DNA from 2 places in the Streptococcus iniae genome. Region 1 is predicted to be linked to the other one. Evidence: predicted binding sites of a transcription regulator. Region 1 holds the regulator's gene; the other holds the start of a gene.

The links. The regulator HrcA, encoded in region 1, represses chaperone genes, less so after heat shock. The targets are predictions, from matches to a motif close to TTAGCACTCNNNNNNNNNGAGTGCTAA.
Region 2: groES (co-chaperone GroES) is a predicted target of HrcA. The motif match lies at 3,409-3,435, and genes of this name have one in related genera.

What each region holds. Positions count from the first base shown of each region.
Region 1 is NZ_CP132230.1:1,744,186-1,755,113, forward strand. It holds gene grpE (nucleotide exchange factor GrpE) at 211-759, opposite strand; gene hrcA (heat-inducible transcriptional repressor HrcA) at 796-1,830, opposite strand; gene Q9317_RS08645 (glucosaminidase domain-containing protein) at 1,966-2,550, opposite strand; gene Q9317_RS08650 (M15 family metallopeptidase) at 2,547-3,290, opposite strand; gene Q9317_RS08655 (histidine phosphatase family protein) at 3,280-3,987, opposite strand; gene Q9317_RS08660 (PFL family protein) at 4,060-5,397, opposite strand; gene Q9317_RS08665 (ACT domain-containing protein) at 5,409-5,675, opposite strand; gene Q9317_RS08670 (GlsB/YeaQ/YmgE family stress response membrane protein) at 5,919-6,152, opposite strand; gene Q9317_RS08675 (DMT family transporter) at 6,215-7,135, opposite strand; gene gatB (Asp-tRNA(Asn)/Glu-tRNA(Gln) amidotransferase subunit GatB) at 7,220-8,659, opposite strand; gene gatA (Asp-tRNA(Asn)/Glu-tRNA(Gln) amidotransferase subunit GatA) at 8,659-10,125, opposite strand; gene gatC (Asp-tRNA(Asn)/Glu-tRNA(Gln) amidotransferase subunit GatC) at 10,125-10,427, opposite strand; gene ppdK (pyruvate, phosphate dikinase) at 10,606-10,928, opposite strand, start outside.
Region 2 is NZ_CP132230.1:2,072,771-2,083,698, forward strand. It holds gene Q9317_RS10055 (hypothetical protein) at 1-831, opposite strand, end outside; gene Q9317_RS10060 (YSIRK-type signal peptide-containing protein) at 921-1,250, opposite strand; gene groL (chaperonin GroEL) at 1,421-3,049, opposite strand; gene groES (co-chaperone GroES) at 3,081-3,371, opposite strand; gene Q9317_RS10075 (ATP-dependent Clp protease ATP-binding subunit) at 3,513-5,960, opposite strand; gene Q9317_RS10080 (CtsR family transcriptional regulator) at 5,963-6,421, opposite strand; gene Q9317_RS10085 (cold-shock protein) at 6,592-6,795, opposite strand; gene Q9317_RS10090 (hypothetical protein) at 7,079-7,345, shown strand; gene Q9317_RS10095 (cation:proton antiporter) at 7,349-9,412, shown strand; tRNA gene Q9317_RS10100 (tRNA-Cys) at 9,548-9,618, opposite strand; gene ahpC (alkyl hydroperoxide reductase subunit C) at 9,917-10,480, shown strand; gene ahpF (alkyl hydroperoxide reductase subunit F) at 10,502-10,928, shown strand, end outside.

The DNA.
Region 1 (10,928 bases):
CTCACTTCGTTCGCTTCATTACTGACGCGGAACAAAGTGCACCTTGTTATCTAGCTTAGTAGTTTTACGACTTTTCGGTCAAGTTGTTTATTGCGACGGGAGCGATTAAAATCACATTTATTTTAATCGTGAGCTAGTAAGTAGCTTAGGCAATTCGCCCACAGCGATTGCCGGTTTCTGATGAGTTACTTTAGCAACCATCAGAAATAGCTAATTATAAACAATAACCATTGCTGGTCTTAATAGACGTTCATGTAATTTGTAGCCTTTTTGGAAGACTTGAGCAATGGTATCTGCTGGATGTTCGTCATCAGCAGGTAAGGTTTGGACAGCCATGTGCAAATTATGGTCAAAACTTTCAACTGTTACTTCTTCAATACCTTCTTCTTTAAGGGCTTGAACTAAGCTTTCTTGAACCATCTCGAGGCCTTTTTTAACATCATCTGTTAAGCCTTCAACTGCCAATGCTCGCTCCAAATTATCTAGACTTGGTAAGATTTTTTTTGCCAAGTCTTGTGAACGGTAGCGTTGCAAGGTTTGACGTTCTTCATTTGAGCGACGCTGAATATTTTGCATCTCTGCGTGTGCACGAAGGTATTTGTTTTCAAATTCATCAGCACGTTCATTAGCAAGTTCTAGTTCTGATTTTTCAGGACTTTCTTCTTGGACTGGCTGGTCAGCTTCTACTTCTTGCTCAACTTCTTCGATAATTTCTTCGTTTTTGATGTCTTCATCATGTTTTTGTGACAAAAGAAGCACCTCTTTCTTTTTTCATTTTAATAGCGCAGCTTTCTACTAATTCACTTCATAGTGATTGCTGTTCAAATAGCGATAGTAGTCTCTCAATTTAACCGCCAGTATTTTGCCGACGACATTAATTAAACTAACATTACGTCTATAATTCATATCAATCGGACCAATAAGGCTGAGCAGGCCAAATCCTCGGTAAGGAATGAGAAACTTGTAGGTCAATAAACTCAAATTAGCAAGTGCTGCTTCGCTACTATCAGCAACTTGTACTGTAGCCATCTCATTTTCAGCCATACTCTGGCGAATGGTAAGGGCTAACTCTTGCTCTTTGTCTAAAAACTGATAGGTTTTAAGACCTGAGTAATCGAGTGCATTGATTTTACCTGAAACAAATATGGTTTCTTGGAAAAGCCCTTTGAAAATATAGTCAAACAAATCCAAAACATTATCTGTTACTGTAAAATATTTTTGCAAAATCTGAGGGATTTCAGTTCTTAATTTATAATGAACATCCATCAACTCTCTTCCTATTAACCGTTGGTCTACAATTTCTTTGATTCGAACCAAGTCACGACTTAGAAAGTTCTTAGGAATAGCAAACTGTACAGTTAACGGCTTTGATTCATCTAAATTCAAAATAGCTAAGGCATCATGATTTGATAATTGGACGATATCAAAAGCGGTTAATTTTTGCCGAGATGGCTCAACATCTAAAATAGCTACCGAGTAGCCTGTCATCTCAGCTAAAACATGACCAGCTTTTGCTAAAATATCTTCCAATCTAAAAGCTTCAAAATCAAATGCTTTGACCAGATGATAAATATCACCCTCATCAATGCTATCAAGATTTAAAGAATGCTCAACAAAGTACTTGAAGCCAGCTGGACTTGGCATGCGTCCACTTGAAGTATGAGCTTTTTCAAGCAAACCTAGCTTTTCCAGCTTAGCCATGTCATTTCGAATGGTTGCGCTACTGCTATCAATGCTGGCTTGTAAAGCTTTTGAACCAACTGGTTCATGTGTTTGCGTGAACAAATCAACAATCAAATTAAGAATGTCATTTTGTCTTTCCGTAATCACAAGGCAACCACCCCTTCCACTCTTAGCACTCACATATAAAGACTGCTAACTTATATTTCCATTATACTCCATATTAAGAGCTTGTCAAGAAAAAAACACAAAAAATTAGCACTCTTTTAAAAGAGTGCTAATTCCTTAATCGTATTGCGTTAATTCCTGATCTTCAATGATTTTTATCAACTTATTTGAATAGTTGCTATCATAAGGATAAATGTATTCACCTAAGGTTTTAGCAGGTTCCTTATAACCTTTTTGAGTAGCAAGTTTACGATAAAGCTCCTTATCCCAAACCTGACCAGATTTTAAACGTCTTAAATAATCTTCAATGGATGTTTGCCAATCTTTATACCTAGCAAATCGAACCTTACTGTTTGCTTCAGCATTAACAAGAGGATGACTTGTTACCAAGAGCACTGATTCTTGACCAGTCCTTGCCTGTAAAGCAAAAAGGTTGCGGTATTTGTGAGATAAAAGGCTTGTTCCATTTTGGCTCTCTAAAAGGGCTTGTCCAATAAGAAGGGATGGTCGAATGCCATAAGCTTCTGCTTGTGGTTTAATGTCTCGACTAATAACCTTTATAAATTCTTCTGTTGTATAAGGACTTGCAACGACTTGTTTTGCCTCTGGTGTTTTTGATTGGAAAATCATCGGAATAATCACACAAAATAGAAAGGCTGCAAATATCACCAAAAACACTTGGAATTTCAGTCTATTTCTCATTTCTTCTCCTTCAATAATGCAATATATTCCTCTAATGACAGATTATGTTTTGTCATATATTTCGCGGATTCCTTACCAACATAACGGTAATGCCAATCTTCATAGCCAACACCCGTGCTGTGTTTTTTATCTTCTTGGAAACGTAAAACAAAACCATAGTCAGGAGCAATTTTTTCAATTTGCTTAACACTATCTGGATAACTTTGGTTAAGGTAATCCGATGTTCCCATATCTATTGCCAAACCTGTATTATGTTCACTGGCTTTAGGAGGTTGTGAATAGGCTTGCACACGTTTTTCTGCAGCTTCTGGGGTTAAACTTGGATCACTAGCCATTTCCTGCTCAATATATGACTGATAAAGTTGCGTTTGTGTTTCAACACTACGATAACCTGAGATTAAATGTTCTTGAGGGTCAATTGCTTGTGCAGCAGCTAAAAACTCCGCAGTTGCATCTGCGATACGTTCATCAATAAAAATACCATTTATCTCAACCACTACAGGATTAAGTTCCTCTTTCATATTTTCTCTATTAATCAAGGTTAATTGCCAATCTGTAGCAGACACCTTAGGCAAATGAGCACCTTTATTTTTTTTCTGACTGCTTTTTACAACTTGTTTGCTTTGTTGATTGTGAACGGTTTGAGTGCTGTCTTCTTTAATAAACATATACAAACAAGAAATGAAAAGAATAACAATTAATCCCTTTAAAAGAAATCCTAAGACGTTATTATTTTTCATGTGACATCTTTTCTATTATCTGACGCCCACAATGACGGTAAGTCATATCACCCACTGTCTCAATAGCAAATTGACCATTTTCATAGGTCACAACTGAAATACTACCATTATCAATGTATTGTTTTTCACGGTTTGGATCAATTAACCACATAAAGGTTCCAATGGTCATGCCGTGACTGACAACAATGGCATTTCCTCCGCCAGCATTTTCAATAGCCAATGCCATAGCTTCAAAACCATCATAAATCCGTTTACTCAAGACTTCCCATGGTTCCGCCCAATTGGCAGTATCAACTTCAACAATACTTTGAGCTAATTCTGGATAGGTCACATCTTTCATGTTCTCTTTCCCCTCAAATGCCTTAGTTCTTGGCAATACTCCTAGGAAAAGTTCTGAATCATAGGCCCCATCTAAACTGCCAAAACACCACTCTCGAATTCGTTTATCCCTTGTATAGGGAAGAAATTCATTTTCAGACTCTCTTAGAATAATTTCCATGGTTAACATGGTTCTGCCAGAATCGCTCGAAAAGGCTGCTTTAAAAGGGATTGCAGCTTCTTTTAAACCTAAACCAAGTTCACGAATACCTTCTTCCCCCAACTTTGTTAAAGGGGTGTCACTCCAGCCTTGAGCACGTCCAATAGTATTAAACATTGTTTTGCCATGACGAGCAATGTATAGTTTTGTTTTAGTCATAATATCCTCCAAATCCTCCTTTATATTATAGCATTAAATGAAAACACTCGCAAAAACATGCGAGTATTTCTACTAGTTTTTAAAACTATGTATAGGGGCTGGAATTTGGCCGCCTCTAGCAATAAAGCTGGCAGAGGAATTAGGATTAACTGCCACGACAGGAGCTGTCCCAAGTAAACCACCAAAGGCAATCATATCACCAACTTTCCCTTTAGGAATAATCCGAACCGCTGTTGTCTTTTGATTAATGACACCAATAGCTGCTTCATCAGCAATCATGGCTGCAATCGTTTCATAAGGGGTTTCTTCTGGGATGGCAATCATGTCTAGTCCTACTGAACAAATAGCAGTCATGGCTTCTAATTTTTCTAGATTAAGCGATCCATTTTGCACCGCAGCAATCATGCCTTCATCTTCTGAAACTGGAATAAATGCTCCTGATAGGCCGCCAACCTGGTTACAGGCCATTACGCCACCTTTTTTAACAGCATCATTCAACAATGCCAGTGCTGCAGTTGTTCCATGAGTGCCAACCATTTCAAGTCCCATTTCCTCCAGAACACGCGCAACCGAGTCTCCAACTGCCGGTGTAGGCGCTAGCGATAAGTCCACAATACCAAATTTAACACCTAGACGTTCACTTGCCATTTGCCCAACCAGTTGACCAATACGTGTGATTTTAAAGGCTGTTTTCTTAACCGTCTCTGCTAAAACATCAAAGCTTTCTCCTCGAACTTTCTCAAGAGCACGCTTAACCACACCAGGTCCAGAGACTCCAACATTGATCACCACATCTGCTTCACCAACACCGTGAAAGGCACCAGCCATAAAAGGATTGTCCTCAACAGCATTCGCAAAAACAACTAATTTGGCTGCACCTAAGTCTGACAGTTGTGCTGTTTCTTTGATAATTCGACCCATATCTGCAACAGCTGTCATATTAATACCTGACTTGGTTGAACCAATATTAACTGACGAACACACTTTATCTGTTTCAGCAAGGGCACGAGGAATAGAATTGATGAGTATTTCATCACCTTTTTGATAGCCTTTTTGCACGAGTGCCGAAAAACCACCAATAAAATCAACACCAATGTCATAAGCTGCTTTATCAAGAGCCTTGGCCAAAGGCAAATAATCATTTGCATCCGTCGCTGCACCAATTAAAGCAATAGGAGTTACCGAAACTCGTTTATTAACGATGGGTATACCCAATTCAGACGCAATCTCATCACCAACTGCAACTAAGTTGCCCGCTTTTGAAACAATTTTTTGATAGATTTTTTCCGCTGCTCGGTTAATATCTGAGTCAATACAATCCAAAAGGGAAATCCCCATGGTAATAGTGCGAATATCAAAATGTTGTTCTTCAATCATTTCAATCGTTTCGCGAACTTGTCTAATATCCATTTGAGTTCTCCTTATAAGTTATGCATAGCATCAAAAATAGCGGTGCTTTGAATATTAATCTTAATGCCTCGTTTTTCCCCAAAAACGTCAAGCTCTTGTCGCAAAACAGTAAAATCTTTCTTATCCTCACTTGACACCACAGTCATCATGGTAAAATAGTCATCAAGAACGGTTTGAGAAATATCATCAATATTCAATCCAAGTTCTGCAATCTTACCTGAAACACCTGCAACAATACCTTTACTATCTTTCCCAACAACTGTGATAATGGCTTTCATAGAAAGCACCTCCTTATATTTTGTTAAATTTTACCACAAAAAAATCTTATTTTCTATTATTTCTAAAGCATTCCCAAATAAAGTTGCACTAAGGTATCAAGAAAGACAAATAAAGCATTTTTTGTCATCAATTTGACACCAAATCTACATATAAGAAGACTATAATAAGCATGCAACCATTAAAAAGATAAGACATTTTTATGTTGCAAAAAAGCCCTTTGGATTTCCAGAGGGCTTTTTCGATTATTTTCCTAAAAAATAAGAAACAACTGCAATGACAATCACTGCTCCTAAGATTGATGGGAAAATGGCCATGCCTGCCAAATGAATTCCCCAATGACCAAACAAGGCTTGACCAACGGAAGAACCTATTAAACCTGCTGCAATATTAGTAAAGCAACCCATTTGCCCACCTTTTTCGGTGATTTTTCCTGCTATCATTCCAATAATAGCTCCAACAATAATCGATCCAATCATAGTGTTCTCCTTCTAATTAATGAGATTATAGCATAATTTCTCAGTTTTCATTACATTGATGACTATGTTTTTGCATTAAAGGCTTTTTCACGCCTTAATAAGATAAGGTCACGCACCGAAATCAAAAAGACCGCAAGCATAATCAAAAGCATTCCCAAAAGATCAATAGGGTAAAAAACATCCCCTAATAAAACAAGGGCAAAAACAACAGAAGCAACCGGTTCTATCGAAGCCAACAAACTTCCTTTAACAGGACCAACAAGACTAGCCCCTTTCAAAAAAACAGTATAAGCAAAAATGCTACCAATGGCAATCAAACCAAATAAAGCCATCAAAATCGGAAAAGTTAAAACGAGTGAAGCATTCCAAGGCCGAGTCACCAGTGAAAACGAACCTCCAGCAAATAACATGGCAAGACCAATCACAACTAAACTGCCCCACTCCTCAATCAAGCGAGCTGGCAAAATAATGTAAATGGCATAAGTGACAGCAGATGTTAGTCCCCAAAAAAGCCCAAGAGGTGTCACTGCCAATTGATCCCATCGCCCATGACTAGCAATGATAACAGTGCCTAAAATTGCTAATACGATTGCAACAGCTTCAGCAACACTAGGCCATCTTTTTTCCTTTGAAGTGACAAAAATCAGAATCAAGACTGGTGATAAATATTGCAAAACAGTTGCTGTTCCCGCGTTAGTATATTTAATAGCATTCAGGTATGTATATTGATTCAGCAAAAGCCCTAAAACACTAAAAAGCATAATATGACATAATATTTTCTTTTGAGTTAAGACTTTTTTCATTTTGCTCCTTTGTTTAAAATAGGCAAAGCCACAAAGGACAATTCCTGAAATAAGCAAGCGAAGCGACGTCAGCAAGTTAACATCAATGCCTTGCGCCATTAAATACTGACCAGAAACCCCTGAAATCCCCCAAGCAATTCCTGCAATTAAAACCATGATACTGCCTTTTTTACCTGTCATTTAATACCTCATAGCTATAAGATAAAAGACCGATGGCAGATGACTCCCTCAGTCCTTATCTTCTTTTATCTTATCTTGTGAATATCAGTCCAAGAGTTTTTGCAATTCTTGAGCCAATAATTGTTGTGCAACTTGTGGGTTGGCTTGGCCTTTGGTTGCTTTCATTAAGAATCCTGTAAAGGCTTTGTCCGCATTACGTTTACCAGATGTAAAGTCAGCAACAGCTGCCTCATTATCTGCGAAAACTTGATGAATAATTGGAATCAAAACCTCTGGATCAGAAATTTGAACCAAACCTGCTTTTTCCACATAGTCTCTAGCTGAACCACCATTTTTAGCCAAGTGAACAAAGACTTTCTTAGCAATCTTAGAAGAAATTGTTCCATCTTCGATAATGGCAATCATTTCAACTAAGTTTTCTGGTGTTAATTGAATAGCTTCAATGGTTTTATTTTCTGCATTTAAGAATTGGGCCACTTCACCTTGCAACCAGTTAGAGACTTGTTTAGGATCTCCTCCTAAATCTACAGTTTTCTCAAAGAAATCTGATAAGGCTTTGGTAGCCGTTAATTGGTTGGCATCATAGTCAGAAAGACCAAGAGTCTCAACATATGTTTCACGACGCTCTGCTGGGAATTTTGGCAATTCTGTACGCATTTCTTCAATCCATGCGTCATCAATGTCATACAAAGGAAGGTCTGGTTCTGGGAAATAACGGTAGTCAGCAGCGCCTTCTTTTACACGCATTAAAATCGTCCCTTTATTAGCTTCGTCGTAACGTCTTGTTTCTTGACGGATAATACCACCAGAACGAAGCACTTTAGCTTGACGTTCAACTTCAAATTCAAGTCCCTTACGTACATTACTAAAAGAGTTCAGATTTTTCAATTCCGTTTTGGTTCCAAATTCCTCTTGACCATATGGGCGAAGTGAGATATTGGCATCCACACGCATTGAGCCTTCTTCCATCTTAACATCAGAAATACCTGTATATTGGATGATTTCTTTCAAGGCTGTTAAGTAAGCATAAGCTTCCTCAGGAGAACGCATGTCTGCTTCAGAAACAATCTCAATCAATGGAACACCTTGACGGTTTAAATCAACGTATGAGTAGCCGTCTGTCCCATGTGTATTTTTACCTGCATCTTCTTCCAAATGCGCACGCTCGATACGGATTTTCTTCTTACTGCCATCTTCTAAGGTAATGTCAATCCAGCCATCATAACCGATAGGTTCATCAAACTGTGAAATTTGGTAAGCCTTAGGGTTATCAGGGTAGAAATAATTCTTACGGTCAAAGTGCATTTCTTTATGAATAGACATATTTAAAGCAAGTGCTGCTTTAATCCCTGAATCAATAACTCCCTTGTTAATGACAGGAAGAACACCAGGAAATGACCAATCAATAATATTGGTACTAGCATTAGCTTCTTGACCAAAGTGTGCTGGTGAAGGTGAGAAAATTTTAGAATTAGTGTTTAATTCCACATGGACTTCAAGACCAATAATTGTTTCAAAATTCATTAGTTTGCACCTCCAAAAATCACGGGTTGTTGCTTGTGGTAATCAGTGCTAGTTTCAAAAGCTGCTGCAGCTTGATAAACCGTTTCTTCACTGTATTTTGGACCAATCAATTGCAAGCCTACTGGTAAACCATCAACAAAACCTGAAGGAATCGAAATCCCTGGAAGACCCGCTAAGTTAACTGGAATAGTTAAAAGGTCAGCCAAATACATGGCCACAGGATCATGATTTAAAGTATCTAAACCAAAGGCTGGAGTTGGTGTTGTTGGACCTAAAATCAAGTCATAGTCTGCAAAAACCTTCTCAAAATCTTGAATGATTAAGGTTCTTACTTTACCAGCTTTTTTGAAGTAAGCATCATAATAACCTGATGATAGACTAAATGTCCCTAGCATGATACGACGTTTGACTTCATCACCAAAACCTTGACTACGGGTTTTGACATAAATATCTTCTAAGCTAGTTGCATCCTCTGCTCGGAAACCATAACGAATACCATCAAAGCGTTGCAAGTTTGAAGATGCTTCTGAAGAAGCAATAATATAGTAAACAGCTACACCATACTTACTATGAGGCAGTGACACTTCTTCAACAATAGCACCTAATTTTTCAAATTGTTTTGCTGCTTCAAGGATATTTTCTTTGATTTTAGGATCAATTCCTTCACCTAAATATTCTTTAGGTAAGGCAATTTTCATCCCTTTAATCTCTTGGCCAATTTTTGAGCTATAATCAGCAATTTGCACAGGGGCAGATGTAGAATCTTTCTCATCAGCACTGGCAAGCACGTTTAAAAATTGTGCATTTTCTTTAACAGTCTGTGAGAATGGTCCAATTTGGTCAAGGGAACTTCCAAAAGCAATCAAACCAAATCGCGAAATAGCTCCATAAGTAGGTTTGAAACCAACAACCCCATTAAAAGCAGCTGGTTGGCGGATTGACCCACCCGTATCAGACCCAAGTGATAAACGCACTTGTCCAGAAGCTACTGCTGTTGCTGAACCACCTGATGAACCACCAGGAACCTTACTGTTATCCCAGGCGTTTTTGGTTTTTTTGAAATAAGATGTCTCTGTTGAGCCACCCATGGCAAATTCATCCATATTGGTTTTACCAATAACAATCATGTCCTTGGCATAGGCATTGGCTACTGCTGTGGCATCAAAAACAGGTTCATAATTATACAGTATTTTCGATGCTGCCGTGGTTAAAATGCCATTTGTTGAAATGTTATCTTTAACAGCAAATGGAATACCTGCCATAAGGTTATCTGCGTCAATCCCTTTTTGATCAATGGCATCTGCTTGTTGTAAAGCTTTTTCTTCTGCAACTGTGATAAAAGAATCGACCACATCTTCACGGGACTTGATGTCTTCTAAAGTGGCTTGCGTCAATTCTCTTGCAGAAACTTCTTTATTAACAAGGAGTTCATGCAATTCTTCAATGGTATTATGATTAAATGACATTAGGCATCTCCTCCATCTTCCAAAATAGCTGGTACTTTGATAAAGTTATTTTCTTTTTCAGGGACATTTTTAAATAATAATGCTCTATCTGTTCCAGCTTGTGCCTGGTCTTTACGCATAACGTTTTTACGGTCTGCCATAGTTGTTGTGATTGCAACACCTTCAGTGTCAACCTCATTTAAAAGTTCAACCATCTCAACAATTTTGGTCAAGTCTGTTGCAAATGCTTTGGTTTCACTATCTGAAAATGATAACTTGGATAATGTGGCTACATGGCGCACTTCTTCTTCAGAAATTTTCATGATTTCTCCTTAACTCATTCTTAACATGGATTTTTTACATAGTCTAAAACATTATATCATATTTAAAAGCTTTTTTTATAGTATTGTGAATAGAAATCTATAAGCTCTGCCAGTTACCCAAAAGAAAAAACTAGCTCTATACCAACACTGGTTTAAAGCTAGTTTATAGACTTACTATTTATTTATCCCTATTACAATGATATCCATCTCTTTTGATTTTGGCTTGTGCTGCAGAAAGCCTTGCAATAGGCACTCTAAACGGTGAACAAGAAACGTAATTTATTCCTTGACTGTGGCAAAACTCAACTGAAGCTGGTTCACCACCATGCTCACCGCAAATTCCCAATTTAAGATTAGGTTTAACCGAACGACCAAGGTCAACTGCCATACCAAAGAGACGCCCAATACCTTTTTGATCTAAGACTTGGAAAGGGTCTTTTTCAAGCAAACCTTTTTCAACATATTCACCTAAGAATCTACCAGCATCATCACGTGAAAAAC
Region 2 (10,928 bases), 330 kb from region 1:
ATAAATAATAACTGTTGTTAAGACACGGCGAATCTCCTCAGGCAAAGTCTGTAGACGTGCTTCAAAGTCTGCTTTTTGTTCTTGAGGCATGCTTGTGTGACTATAATCAAAATCAGTTGCAACAGTGTCTTTGTAATTATTATAGCGTTGCGTCAAGGACTGAAATTGGCTCTCAATCATTTTCATATCATTGACTTGTTCGCTAGTCATAACACCTAATGCAGTCAGCTGCTTTTCTGCCTCTTTAGCCCTCAAGTAATCTGCTTTTATATCTGCATACATAGCATCTGTAATGACATTACTATTGTTATATCTCAAATAATCATCTGCCTCTGCTATCAAATCAATTGGAACAATAGTGTTAGCTGAATCTTCTGCTGAGGTTGTCCATAAATCTTCTTTTGAACTCTGAAGCAAACGTGAATAAAAAGCTGCATCATCTGACAAACCCAAAATACGACGAAGTTCAGTATTAGCAGGGTCCATCATCTCACTTGTTACTTTACGGATAACAGATTGCCTTGTTGTCGTACCATCTGGATTCGTTGTCGTAACAGTTTCTTGTAGAAGGTATTCGCTGAACTGATTCAATTCACGAATAGTTGATTCTGACAACTCATAATCAGCTGTCGCCTTTGGCATAGCAACAAATAAATCATTAATAACCAGACGGTCACTTGGCAAAGCCTTGGTCTGATCAATGTGGTAAAAATTGCTATCACTCCACTTGTAGTCCTCTGAAGTCACCGCATCACTAACCGGCGCTGTCGATTTTGTCTCAATGTGATAGGTTGTCTTTGTTACTGTGGAACCGTCCACAGGGTTAATCACGAGATTATCACCATAAGCTTTACTCGTATCAAGACTGTAAACTGTTTCTGCCTTTATTGTTTCCGTTACAACAGTCGTTTCCTTTGTTCCTAAAACAATAACCGTTTCAGTAGGCTCAATCCGTTGAACTGTCGTCTTTCCATCTGCTGTAGTTGTGTATGTGTTTGAACAGCGCTATAACCAACCTCTTGGGCAGGCTCATCAACATAGCGAATTGGACTCTTGATAACCGTCTCAGTCACAAGAGGTTGTGCCACAGCAGGATCACTTGCAACCACTAGCCCCGAGTCAGCAACAGAAGAACCTTGAATTTCCTCAGCACTAACAAAACCTGTTGTTAATAGAACTCCCAATAAGACACTACCAACCCCTAATACCGTTTTTCGAATACTAAAAATGTGCTTTCTTTCTTTAAACATATCCCTCAACATCCCCTCTTCATAACTCCATTTATTAGTTAGTTTATTGATTGTATCATATCAATTCCTAATCTCAAAGCATTTTGTCAGAATTTTCTTTTTTTATGATAAAAAATCGAGCCTCCCAAAAGGGAAGCTCGATTAGCTTTAATTCACTTTTTAAGTGTTTATTACATCATCCCACCCATCATGCTTGGGTCCATTCCACCTGGCATGGCTGGTGCTTCTGGTGCAGGTTTGTTTGCAACCACTGCTTCAGTTGTTAGAATTAAACTGGCCACTGAGGCTGCATTTTGTAAAGCTGAACGGCTTACTTTAACAGGATCAATAATACCTGTTGCAATCATGTCAACCCACTCTCCATTAGCTGCATTAAAACCTGTTCCTGCTGGACTATTTTTAAGTTTGTCAATAATAACAGATCCCTCAAAACCTGCATTGTAAGCAATTTGACGAACTGGCTCTTCTAAAGCACGCAGAACAATATTTCGTCCAGTTGCATCATCACCTTCAAGTTCCAAGTCAGCCACTTTATCAATAACAGTTACAAAAGCAGTTCCTCCGCCTGTAACAATACCTTCTTCAACAGCCGCACGAGTTGCATTTAAAGCATCCTCAATACGAAGTTTCATCTCTTTCAATTCCGTTTCAGTTGCGGCACCAACTTTAATCACTGCAACACCGCCAGCTAATTTAGCAAGGCGCTCTTGCAATTTCTCACGATCAAATTCAGAAGTGGTTGTTTCAAGTTGTGATTTAATTAAACCAATGCGGTTTTTAATAGCATCTAAACTGCCTGCCCCTTCAACAATAACTGTTGAATCTTTGTCAACTGTCACTTTAGCAGCTTGACCTAAAGCAGCAAGTGTTGCATCTTTTAAGTCTAACCCTAAATCTTCTGTAATAACTGTACCGCCAGTTAGAATGGCAATATCTTCCAACATAGCTTTGCGGCGATCGCCAAAACCTGGTGCTTTAACGGCCACAACATTGAATGTGCCACGAATTTTATTAAGCACAAGTGTTGGCAAAGCTTCACCATCAACATCGTCAGCAATAATTAAAAGTGGACGGTTAGTTTTAAGCACTTCTTCTAACAAAGGTAAAATTTCTTGGATGTTAGAAACTTTTTTATCCGTGATTAAGAGATAGGGATTTTCTAAATCAGCAACCATTTTTTCATTGTCTGTAACCATATATTGCGATAGGTAACCACGATCAAATTGCATCCCTTCAACCACTTCAAGTTCTGTTTCCATACCACGTGATTCTTCGATGGTAATAACACCATCATTACCAACACGTTCCATAGCTTCAGAAATGTATTCCCCAACTTTTTCAGAGCGAGATGATACTGCAGCAACTTGTGCAATAGCTGCTTTATCAGTTACAGGTTGCGCAATAGCTTTTAATTCTTCGACAGCTGTTTTAGTCGCTAATTCAATACCGCGGCGAATTCCAATTGGATTTGCACCAGCTGTAACGTTTTTTAAACCTTCACGCACAATAGCTTGTGTTAAAACAGTTGCTGTTGTTGTCCCATCACCTGCAATGTCATTTGTTTTTGACGCCACTTCTGAAACAAGTTTAGCACCCATATTTTCAAAGTGATCTTCAAGTTCAATTTCTTTTGCGATGGTTACACCATCATTTGTAATCAATGGTGAACCAAAGGCTTTTTCAAGAACCACATTGCGCCCCTTTGGCCCAAGCGTTACCTTAACAGTGTCAGCCAACATATCAACACCACGCACCATTGCTGCACGCGCATCTGCTGAAAATTTAATATCTTTTGCCATATGATTTCCTACTTTCTTTTACCGATCTATTTTATTTTGAGATAATTGCTAGAATATCAGATTCACGAACCAATGTAACATTTTCATCATCAACAGTAAGGGCAAGGCCATGACCATTTTCAATCAAAACACGGTCTCCTACTTGAACTGATGAAGGCACAACTTCTCCTGTAATAGTACGCATACCTGTTTCACTGACGGCTAAAACAGTTGCTTGTCTTGTTGCTTCATGGTGTCCGCTGGCAAGGACAAAACCACCAACCGTTTGTTCTTTATCTTGATCAACTTTAACGAGAACACGGTCTCCTAAGGGTTTTAACATGATTACTACCTCCATTAAATGAAATTTTAAGTTATTTTTAGCACTCGCTATTAAAGAGTGCTAAATCTGTTTACTATTTTATCACTCGTTTAAAAATAGTCAAGAAAAAAGAGCTTAGTTTTTCACTAAACTCTTTGATTGTTATGAAGAGATATCGTATTTTAATTTCCCTTGCGACATACCAATTTTCAAGGCATGACCAGCTGAGAGCTGACCTGATAAAATGAGCTCTGACAATTTATCTTCAATTTCTGTCTGGAGGGTACGTCTAAGAGGACGAGCACCCATTTCCACATCATATCCTTTTTCTGAAAGGTACTTAAGGGCCGATGGTTGAAGTTTGAGGGAGATCCTTTTTTCTGCTAAGGTATTTATCAATGGCTGCACCATAATCATAACCACTTGACGCATGTCTTCTTGACTCAAGCTATGGAAGACCACTTTTTCATCAATTCTATTGATAAATTCTGGTTTATAGGCTTTTTTAAGTTCTTCTAAAATGCGTTTTTCCATGGCAGTATGGTCATGGCTAATGGCTTTGGCTCCAAAACCAACCGTCTTGTCATCACGCAAGGCTGTTGCACCAAGGTTACTTGTCATGATAATAATGGTATTTGAGAAATCAACACGACGACCACGACTATCTGTCAACATCCCATCATCTAAAACTTGCAACAAAACATTAAAGATATCTGGATGGGCTTTTTCAACTTCATCAAAGAGTAAAACCGAATAAGGTTTGTTGCGCACTTTTTCGGTCAATTCTCCACCTTCATCATAGCCAACATAGCCTGGAGGAGCACCATTTAAACGGCTTGCCGCAAATTTTTCCATGTATTCAGACATGTCAAAACGAATTAAGGCAGACTCATCATCAAATAAGACTTCAGCTAAGGCTTTGGCAAGTTCTGTCTTACCAACACCTGTTGGCCCAAGGAACATGAAGGAACCAATTGGGCGCTTGCCTGTTCTAATTCCTGATTGATTACGACGAATAGCCCTTGAAATAGCTGATACTGCATCTTCTTGACCAATAACACGCTTATGCAACTCTTTTTCCAAATTCAAATATTTTTTACTGTCTGCTTGACTTAATTTTTCAACTGGAATACCTGATAATTGACTTAAGGTTTTTAGAATATGAGCCTCTGTAACAGGAGTTGGCTTTAATTTAGGACTAGGCTTATCTTGCTTAAGCAATTTCGAAACTGCCTTAAAATCACCTTCTATGATTGCCTTATCAATAGCATTTAAAGGTGATGGGGGGTCTTTTTTTACCATTCCTTGAACAGTAGCACTAGCTTCATCTAATAAATCAATAGCCGAATCTGGAAGCTGCTTGCTGGTTAAATAGCGATGGGCTAACTTAACACTAGCGCGAGCCGCCTCGTCAGAAATAAGCACATTATGAAATTGCTCATAAGATGATTTAAGCCCTGAAATAATAGCATAAGCATCTTCTAAATTGGGTTCTTCAATTAAAACTTTAGCAAAACGTCTTGAGAGAGCTGCATCTTTTTCAATGTGTTTTTGATATTCTTCTTGGGTTGTTGCGCCAACCATATGAAGCGTCCCACGTGATAGGGCTGGTTTTAAGATATTGGCTGCATCTAATGTACTGTCAATGCCACTTCCTGAACCCATTATTGTGTGTAGTTCATCCACAAACAAAATGATATGGCCATCCTCTTCAATATCAGCAATGATTTGATTCATACGTTCTTCAAAGTCACCTCTAAAACGCGTCCCAGCCACCACGCTCATCATATCAAGTTCCAAAACACGCATTTCTTGCAACTCATACGGAATAGCACCTGTTGCAATGCGTTGTGCTAGCCCATAGGCAAGAGCTGTTTTACCAACCCCAGCATCTCCAACAAGAACAGGATTATTCTTAGTTTTACGGCTAAGTACTTGGACCATGCGAGAAATCTCTTTTTCACGTCCAATAACTGGCTCAAGCAAGCCTTGATGAGCAAGTTCTGTTAAATCGCGCGTAAAATCTGATAAGTCTCCCGCAGTGCTAGGCGGCTTCATCATCTCTGAGAAGCTTCCACCTGCCTTAGCTTTTTTAGGTTTACGCAATTCATAAATGGCTTTAATGGTCTCTTTACTATAAGCTGCATGAATTTCAATAGCCTTACGAAGATCCACTAAACGTGGCTCACCGCTGCCATCATCTTTCATTTTATAACCTGCTAGTTCCAAGACGCGACTAGCCATAATGTCAGGATTTAATAAAATTGCAAACAAAACATGCTCAGAACCAACTTCTTTTTCATTGGTTACCTGACTAATAGCATTAGCAAAGTTTAGGATGTGTTCCAAACTCTTTGACTGTAATTTTAGTTCAAATCCTCTGACAGATTCCTTAGGGCTTTTGCCCATTGCTAAAATAGCTGCCGCTTCATATTCTTCAACAGCAATTTTTGATTCAAACTCACTGAAAACAAGGCCTGCCAAAGAATTTTCAACAGCTACCATAGCTAATAATATATGCCAAGTTTCTAAATAATGACTTTCAAAACGTGCTGCTTGAAATTGAGCATGTTTAAAAATCTCCTGCATTTTATTGGAATAATTGATCATCCTTAACTTTCCTTTCTATCAATACGCTGGAGTAGCCTGCACAACATGCGTGAACGAATGTGTGACGCTTCAAGACCTAAAACTGAGTCCGAAGCCATTGCTAAGATAAGATTGCCTTCTCGGTCTGAAATAAGACCTTCATCACACAATATTTGAAGGGCATCTATAAACTCTTGCTGGCAAATCCCACCTTGAGTTGTCGCCCTCAAACTACCAATTAAATGATGTTTATCTGAGAACTGAACCTTAGCAATCCTAATATAACCACCGCCACCACGTTTGCTTTCAACTTCATAGCCTTTACTTTCTGTAAAACGGGTTTTGATGACATAGTTAATTTGACTTGGGACAACCTGAAAGGAATCTGCTAGAAGAGACCTTTTTATCTCTGCAATACCAGATTGCGCTAGTAATTCCTTAATATACTCTTCAATGCTGTCTGAGGTATTTTTCTGAGACATTTACTCACTCCCTTTTACAACCAAGAATAGGAATTACTCTTGGCATTCTTGACTAAAACTGACTTTTATTATAGCAGAATGCGCTTGTTAAAAGCAAATCATATTCTTCATCAGGAAATGACAAAAAGCAAATCCGAAGATTTGCTCTTTTTTATCTATTCAAATTCTGATTAAGATAATTTAGTGATATTGACTGCTTGAGGACCACGTTGACCTTCTTCAACATCAAATTCAACTTTTTGTCCTTCATCTAAAGATTTAAAACCATTAGATTGGATTGCTGAAAAATGTGCAAAAACGTCTTGACCGCTCTCAGTTGAAATAAAACCGAAACCTTTTTCAGCGTTAAACCATTTAACTGTACCTTGTGCCATATTCATTTACTTCCTTTCCATTTAGTATAGATTTGTAAAAATAGAGAGAAATGAAAATGTTAAACACAACTATTACTCAATTACTAATTTACTCGTTAAGTATAGCAAATACAGGTTTTATTGTCAAGATGTCAATTATATGAAACCTTTTTAAAACAAGCGAGTAAGCGCTTAATCATTTTTGTAATGTTATTAGTTGAGTTTATCCCTATTCTAGGCTAAAATGTGATATATTCAAGTCAATTATTAGACTTTAAAAAATAGACAAAACCTAGGAGAGACAATGACTGACACAAACCTTATCAGCCGTATTCAAAACATGCGAGATAAATATTTGGAAGCTGACAAAATCTCACATTTTCCTGACACTTATAACTGTCAGGATCTTCGTAAAGCTAAAAAAATCAAAAAGAAACTCATTACTTTAGAAAAAGAACGCTGCCATTATCTGATGGAAAATCAAGATGTTTCACTGATTGACCAACAAATTGCACGCTTAAAAGATGATTTTATTAAGCATTCTACAACAGAAAATAGTCAGGACACGTAGTCAATGCCAATTTCAGTACTCGTTATTGCTTTTTTACTTTCTTTAATTGCATCCAATGTTATTAATAGAATATTCCCTCAGTTGCCACTTCCTGCCATTCAACTCTTTTTCGGCATTCTTTTTGGTATTTTCTCAAAAGACCATCAACTCATCCTAAACCCTGAGCTCTTCTTAGCCTTTGTTATTGCACCACTTAACTTTAGAGAAGGCCAAGAAAGCGATGTTAAGAGTTTCCTACGCTCGCGTGGTCTGGTCATTTACTTAATCTTACCAACGGTTATGCTAACAACTGTGCTCATGGGATATAGTATCAATAGTTTATTACCTATAGAAATTCCACTTGCCATGTGTTTTGCGATGGGGGCAGCACTCGCTCCCACTGATGCTGTAGCTTTCTTATCACTTGCCAAACGTTTCAAATTTCCAAAACAAATCAAAAACACATTAACATCAGAAGGATTGCTTAATGATGCCAGTGGTTTGGTAGCCTTTCAATTTGCTTTAACGGCATTAGCAACCGGCTATTTCTCCCTGTCAAAAGCTGGCTTACACCTCTTAATTGCTATTTTTGGCGGTATGGCCATAGGCCTTATTTTTGCTTTGTTAAATCGCATCTTCTTGTCCATTCTTGAGAAATTTAATGCTGCTGACGTTACCGGAGCTTTATTTTTAGAACTCACACTCCCATTTGTGGTCTATTTCCTTGCCCATATGCTTGATGTGTCAGCCATTATTGCTGTTGTTATCGCAGGGGTTATGCAGGCCAACCGTATTAAAAAAGTGACCCTTTTTGATGCTCAGGTCGATCGTGTCACCAATGTGATTTGGGAAACCATTAATTTCATGCTCAACGGTCTTGTCTTTATCATCTTTGGTATCGAGCTTGCTCATTTCACAGGTCCTGTTCTAACCAGTCCAACTTATAGCAATCTTTACCTCCTCATCCTAGTGCTAACCTTAACAACTCTACTCTTTTTGATACGCTACCTCTGCATCTTCATTTTCTACTTTTTCAGGAGCCGTCGCTATAAAAAATCCGTTAAAAAATACTTAAGAGAGATCAACCTATTAACCTTCTCAGGTGTCAAAGGAAGTGTCTCGATTGCCATTGTACTCTTGTTACCGCAAATTGATAGCTTCACCAATAGTTTTATACTTTTCACTGTTGGTGGGGTAACATTGCTGAGCTTTCTAACAGGTTTAGTGATCTTACCAAGACTAGCACCTTTAGCCAATCAGCCTCAAAATTACCTGACAAAAATCGGCATTTTAGCCAGTGTTTTAAAGAAATTAGAAAGAGAAAGTTTAGCATCCAACCATAACCAAGCTGAGCTCTACTATGTCTTAGATACCTATAATCAACGGCTGGAACATCTTATCCTTGAACAAGAACCTAATCACGTCAAAGAGGAATTAGCAGAACTACAATTGTTAATTTTATCAATCGAAAGTGATGGTTTAGAACATGCCTTCAAATATAAGGACATTACAATCTTTGAATACCGACTCTATCAAAATTACCTTAAACACTTAGAAAGACAGGTCAACCGCAATTTCATCTCTAGCTTTGCCTACTCTTTGAGCATTTTCTTGCGGGTCGTCCGACATGTTTTCAGAGAATTTCTATCACTGAGAAGTCTTCTGACCCAACAATTAGCATCTCTGCAGGCTAGAGCCAAACTAACCGATGCCAACCGTGAGCGTCTGACGGAACTGTATCTAAACAATACAGAATTGGTTTTAGAAACCTTAGAAGACCTAGAAGGTTTCTATAATTCCTCACTGGTTAACTTCATCCAAAACCAAAGGCTCCAAAGTGCTGAGCTTATAAAATCAGGACTCTTTGTTGAGCGTGTTATTGCTAATGTCATCCCTGATACAAGTGGCGAAAGACTTTTTGGTTACTATCTGGAACGACAAACTATTCATGAATTTGAAGTTCAAGGACAACTAACAGCACAAGAAGCGCAAACTCTACGTGATGAAGTCAATGAACTTGAAAGCTACTCCCTTAGAGATGATTCATCAAATCTTATTAATGATTACATTAATTATAAACACAACTAAAATCTAGAAATGCTCTAGCTTTTAATCACTACTGTACATTCTTTCAATATTTAGGCAATAACTTTTAGCAAAAAAATAAACCCCTTGAAAATTCAAGGGGTTTATTCTATGTAAAAATTTTTAAAGGTTATTTAAAGGCGGTAGACGGATTTGAACCGACGATCAAGCTTTTGCAGAGCCGTGCCTTACCACTTGGCTATACCGCCACAACATAAATTATTTTACCTTAATTTCTCGAAAAGGTCAATATGCATTTCATCATTTAAGTAAGTAAAATTCAGAAGATATTTTTTTAAAAATTTTTTTCTCATTTTTCTCCTAATCTACTACTAGTCCTAAATCTTTAAATGCTTTCACTACGCTTTTTAGAATGATTCCAATTATCAAACCAGCATTCAAATCCGGTTATTGTCAGAAAAATGACGGAATTATTAAGCGCTTTCCTTTGGACATTACACCTTATTTTTCCTATAATACACATAATAAAATAAAGGAGGACATCATATGTCATTAATCGGAAAAGAAATTGCTGAATTTTCAGCAGATGCTTATTTAAACGGTGAATTTATAAAAGTCACAAGTGAAGATATCAAGGGAAAATGGTCTATTTTCTGTTTTTACCCTGCTGACTTCTCATTTGTCTGCCCAACCGAACTTGGGGACTTGCAAGAACAATATGAAACCCTAAAATCACTCGGAGTAGAAGTTTACTCCGTTTCAACAGATACACACTTCGTTCATAAGGCTTGGCACGATGACTCTGATGTCGTTGGAACACTAACATATACCATGATTGGTGACCCATCTCATACTATTTCTACAGCTTTTGACGTTCTTGATGAAGAGAGCGGCCTTGCACAACGTGGAACCTTTATCGTTGACCCAGATGGTATCATCCAGATGATGGAAATTAACGCTGATGGTATCGGTAGAGATGCAAGTACGTTAATTGATAAAATCCGTGCTGCCCAATATGTCCGTAAACATCCAGGTGAAGTTTGCCCTGCTAAATGGAAAGAAGGCGAAGAAACTTTAACACCAAGCTTAGACCTCGTTGGTAAAATATAAGCAAGAAGAAAGGAGGCTACTATGGCCCTAAGTTCAGACATTAAAAAACAATTAGAGCAATACCTAGCCCTTTTGGAATCAGACATTGTTTTACAAGTTGCTCTTGGTCATGATGCTAATTCTGAGAAAGTAAAGGATTTTGTTGACGAAATAGCTGCAATGTCTACTCGTATCTCAGTCGAAGAAACACAGTTGCCACGCAAACCATCCTTTAAAATCGCACAAAAAGGCAAAGAAAGTGGCGTAACATTTTCTGGGATTCCCTTAGGGCATGAATTCACTTCATTTATCCTAGCTCTCTTGCAGGTTTCAGGCCGTGCTCCAAAAATTGACGATGAGTTAGTTACAAGAATTAAAGCAATTGACAAGCCTTTTCACTTTGAAACCTACGTCAGCTTGTCCTGCCATAATTGCCCAGATGTAGTACAGGCTTTCAATATCATGGCTG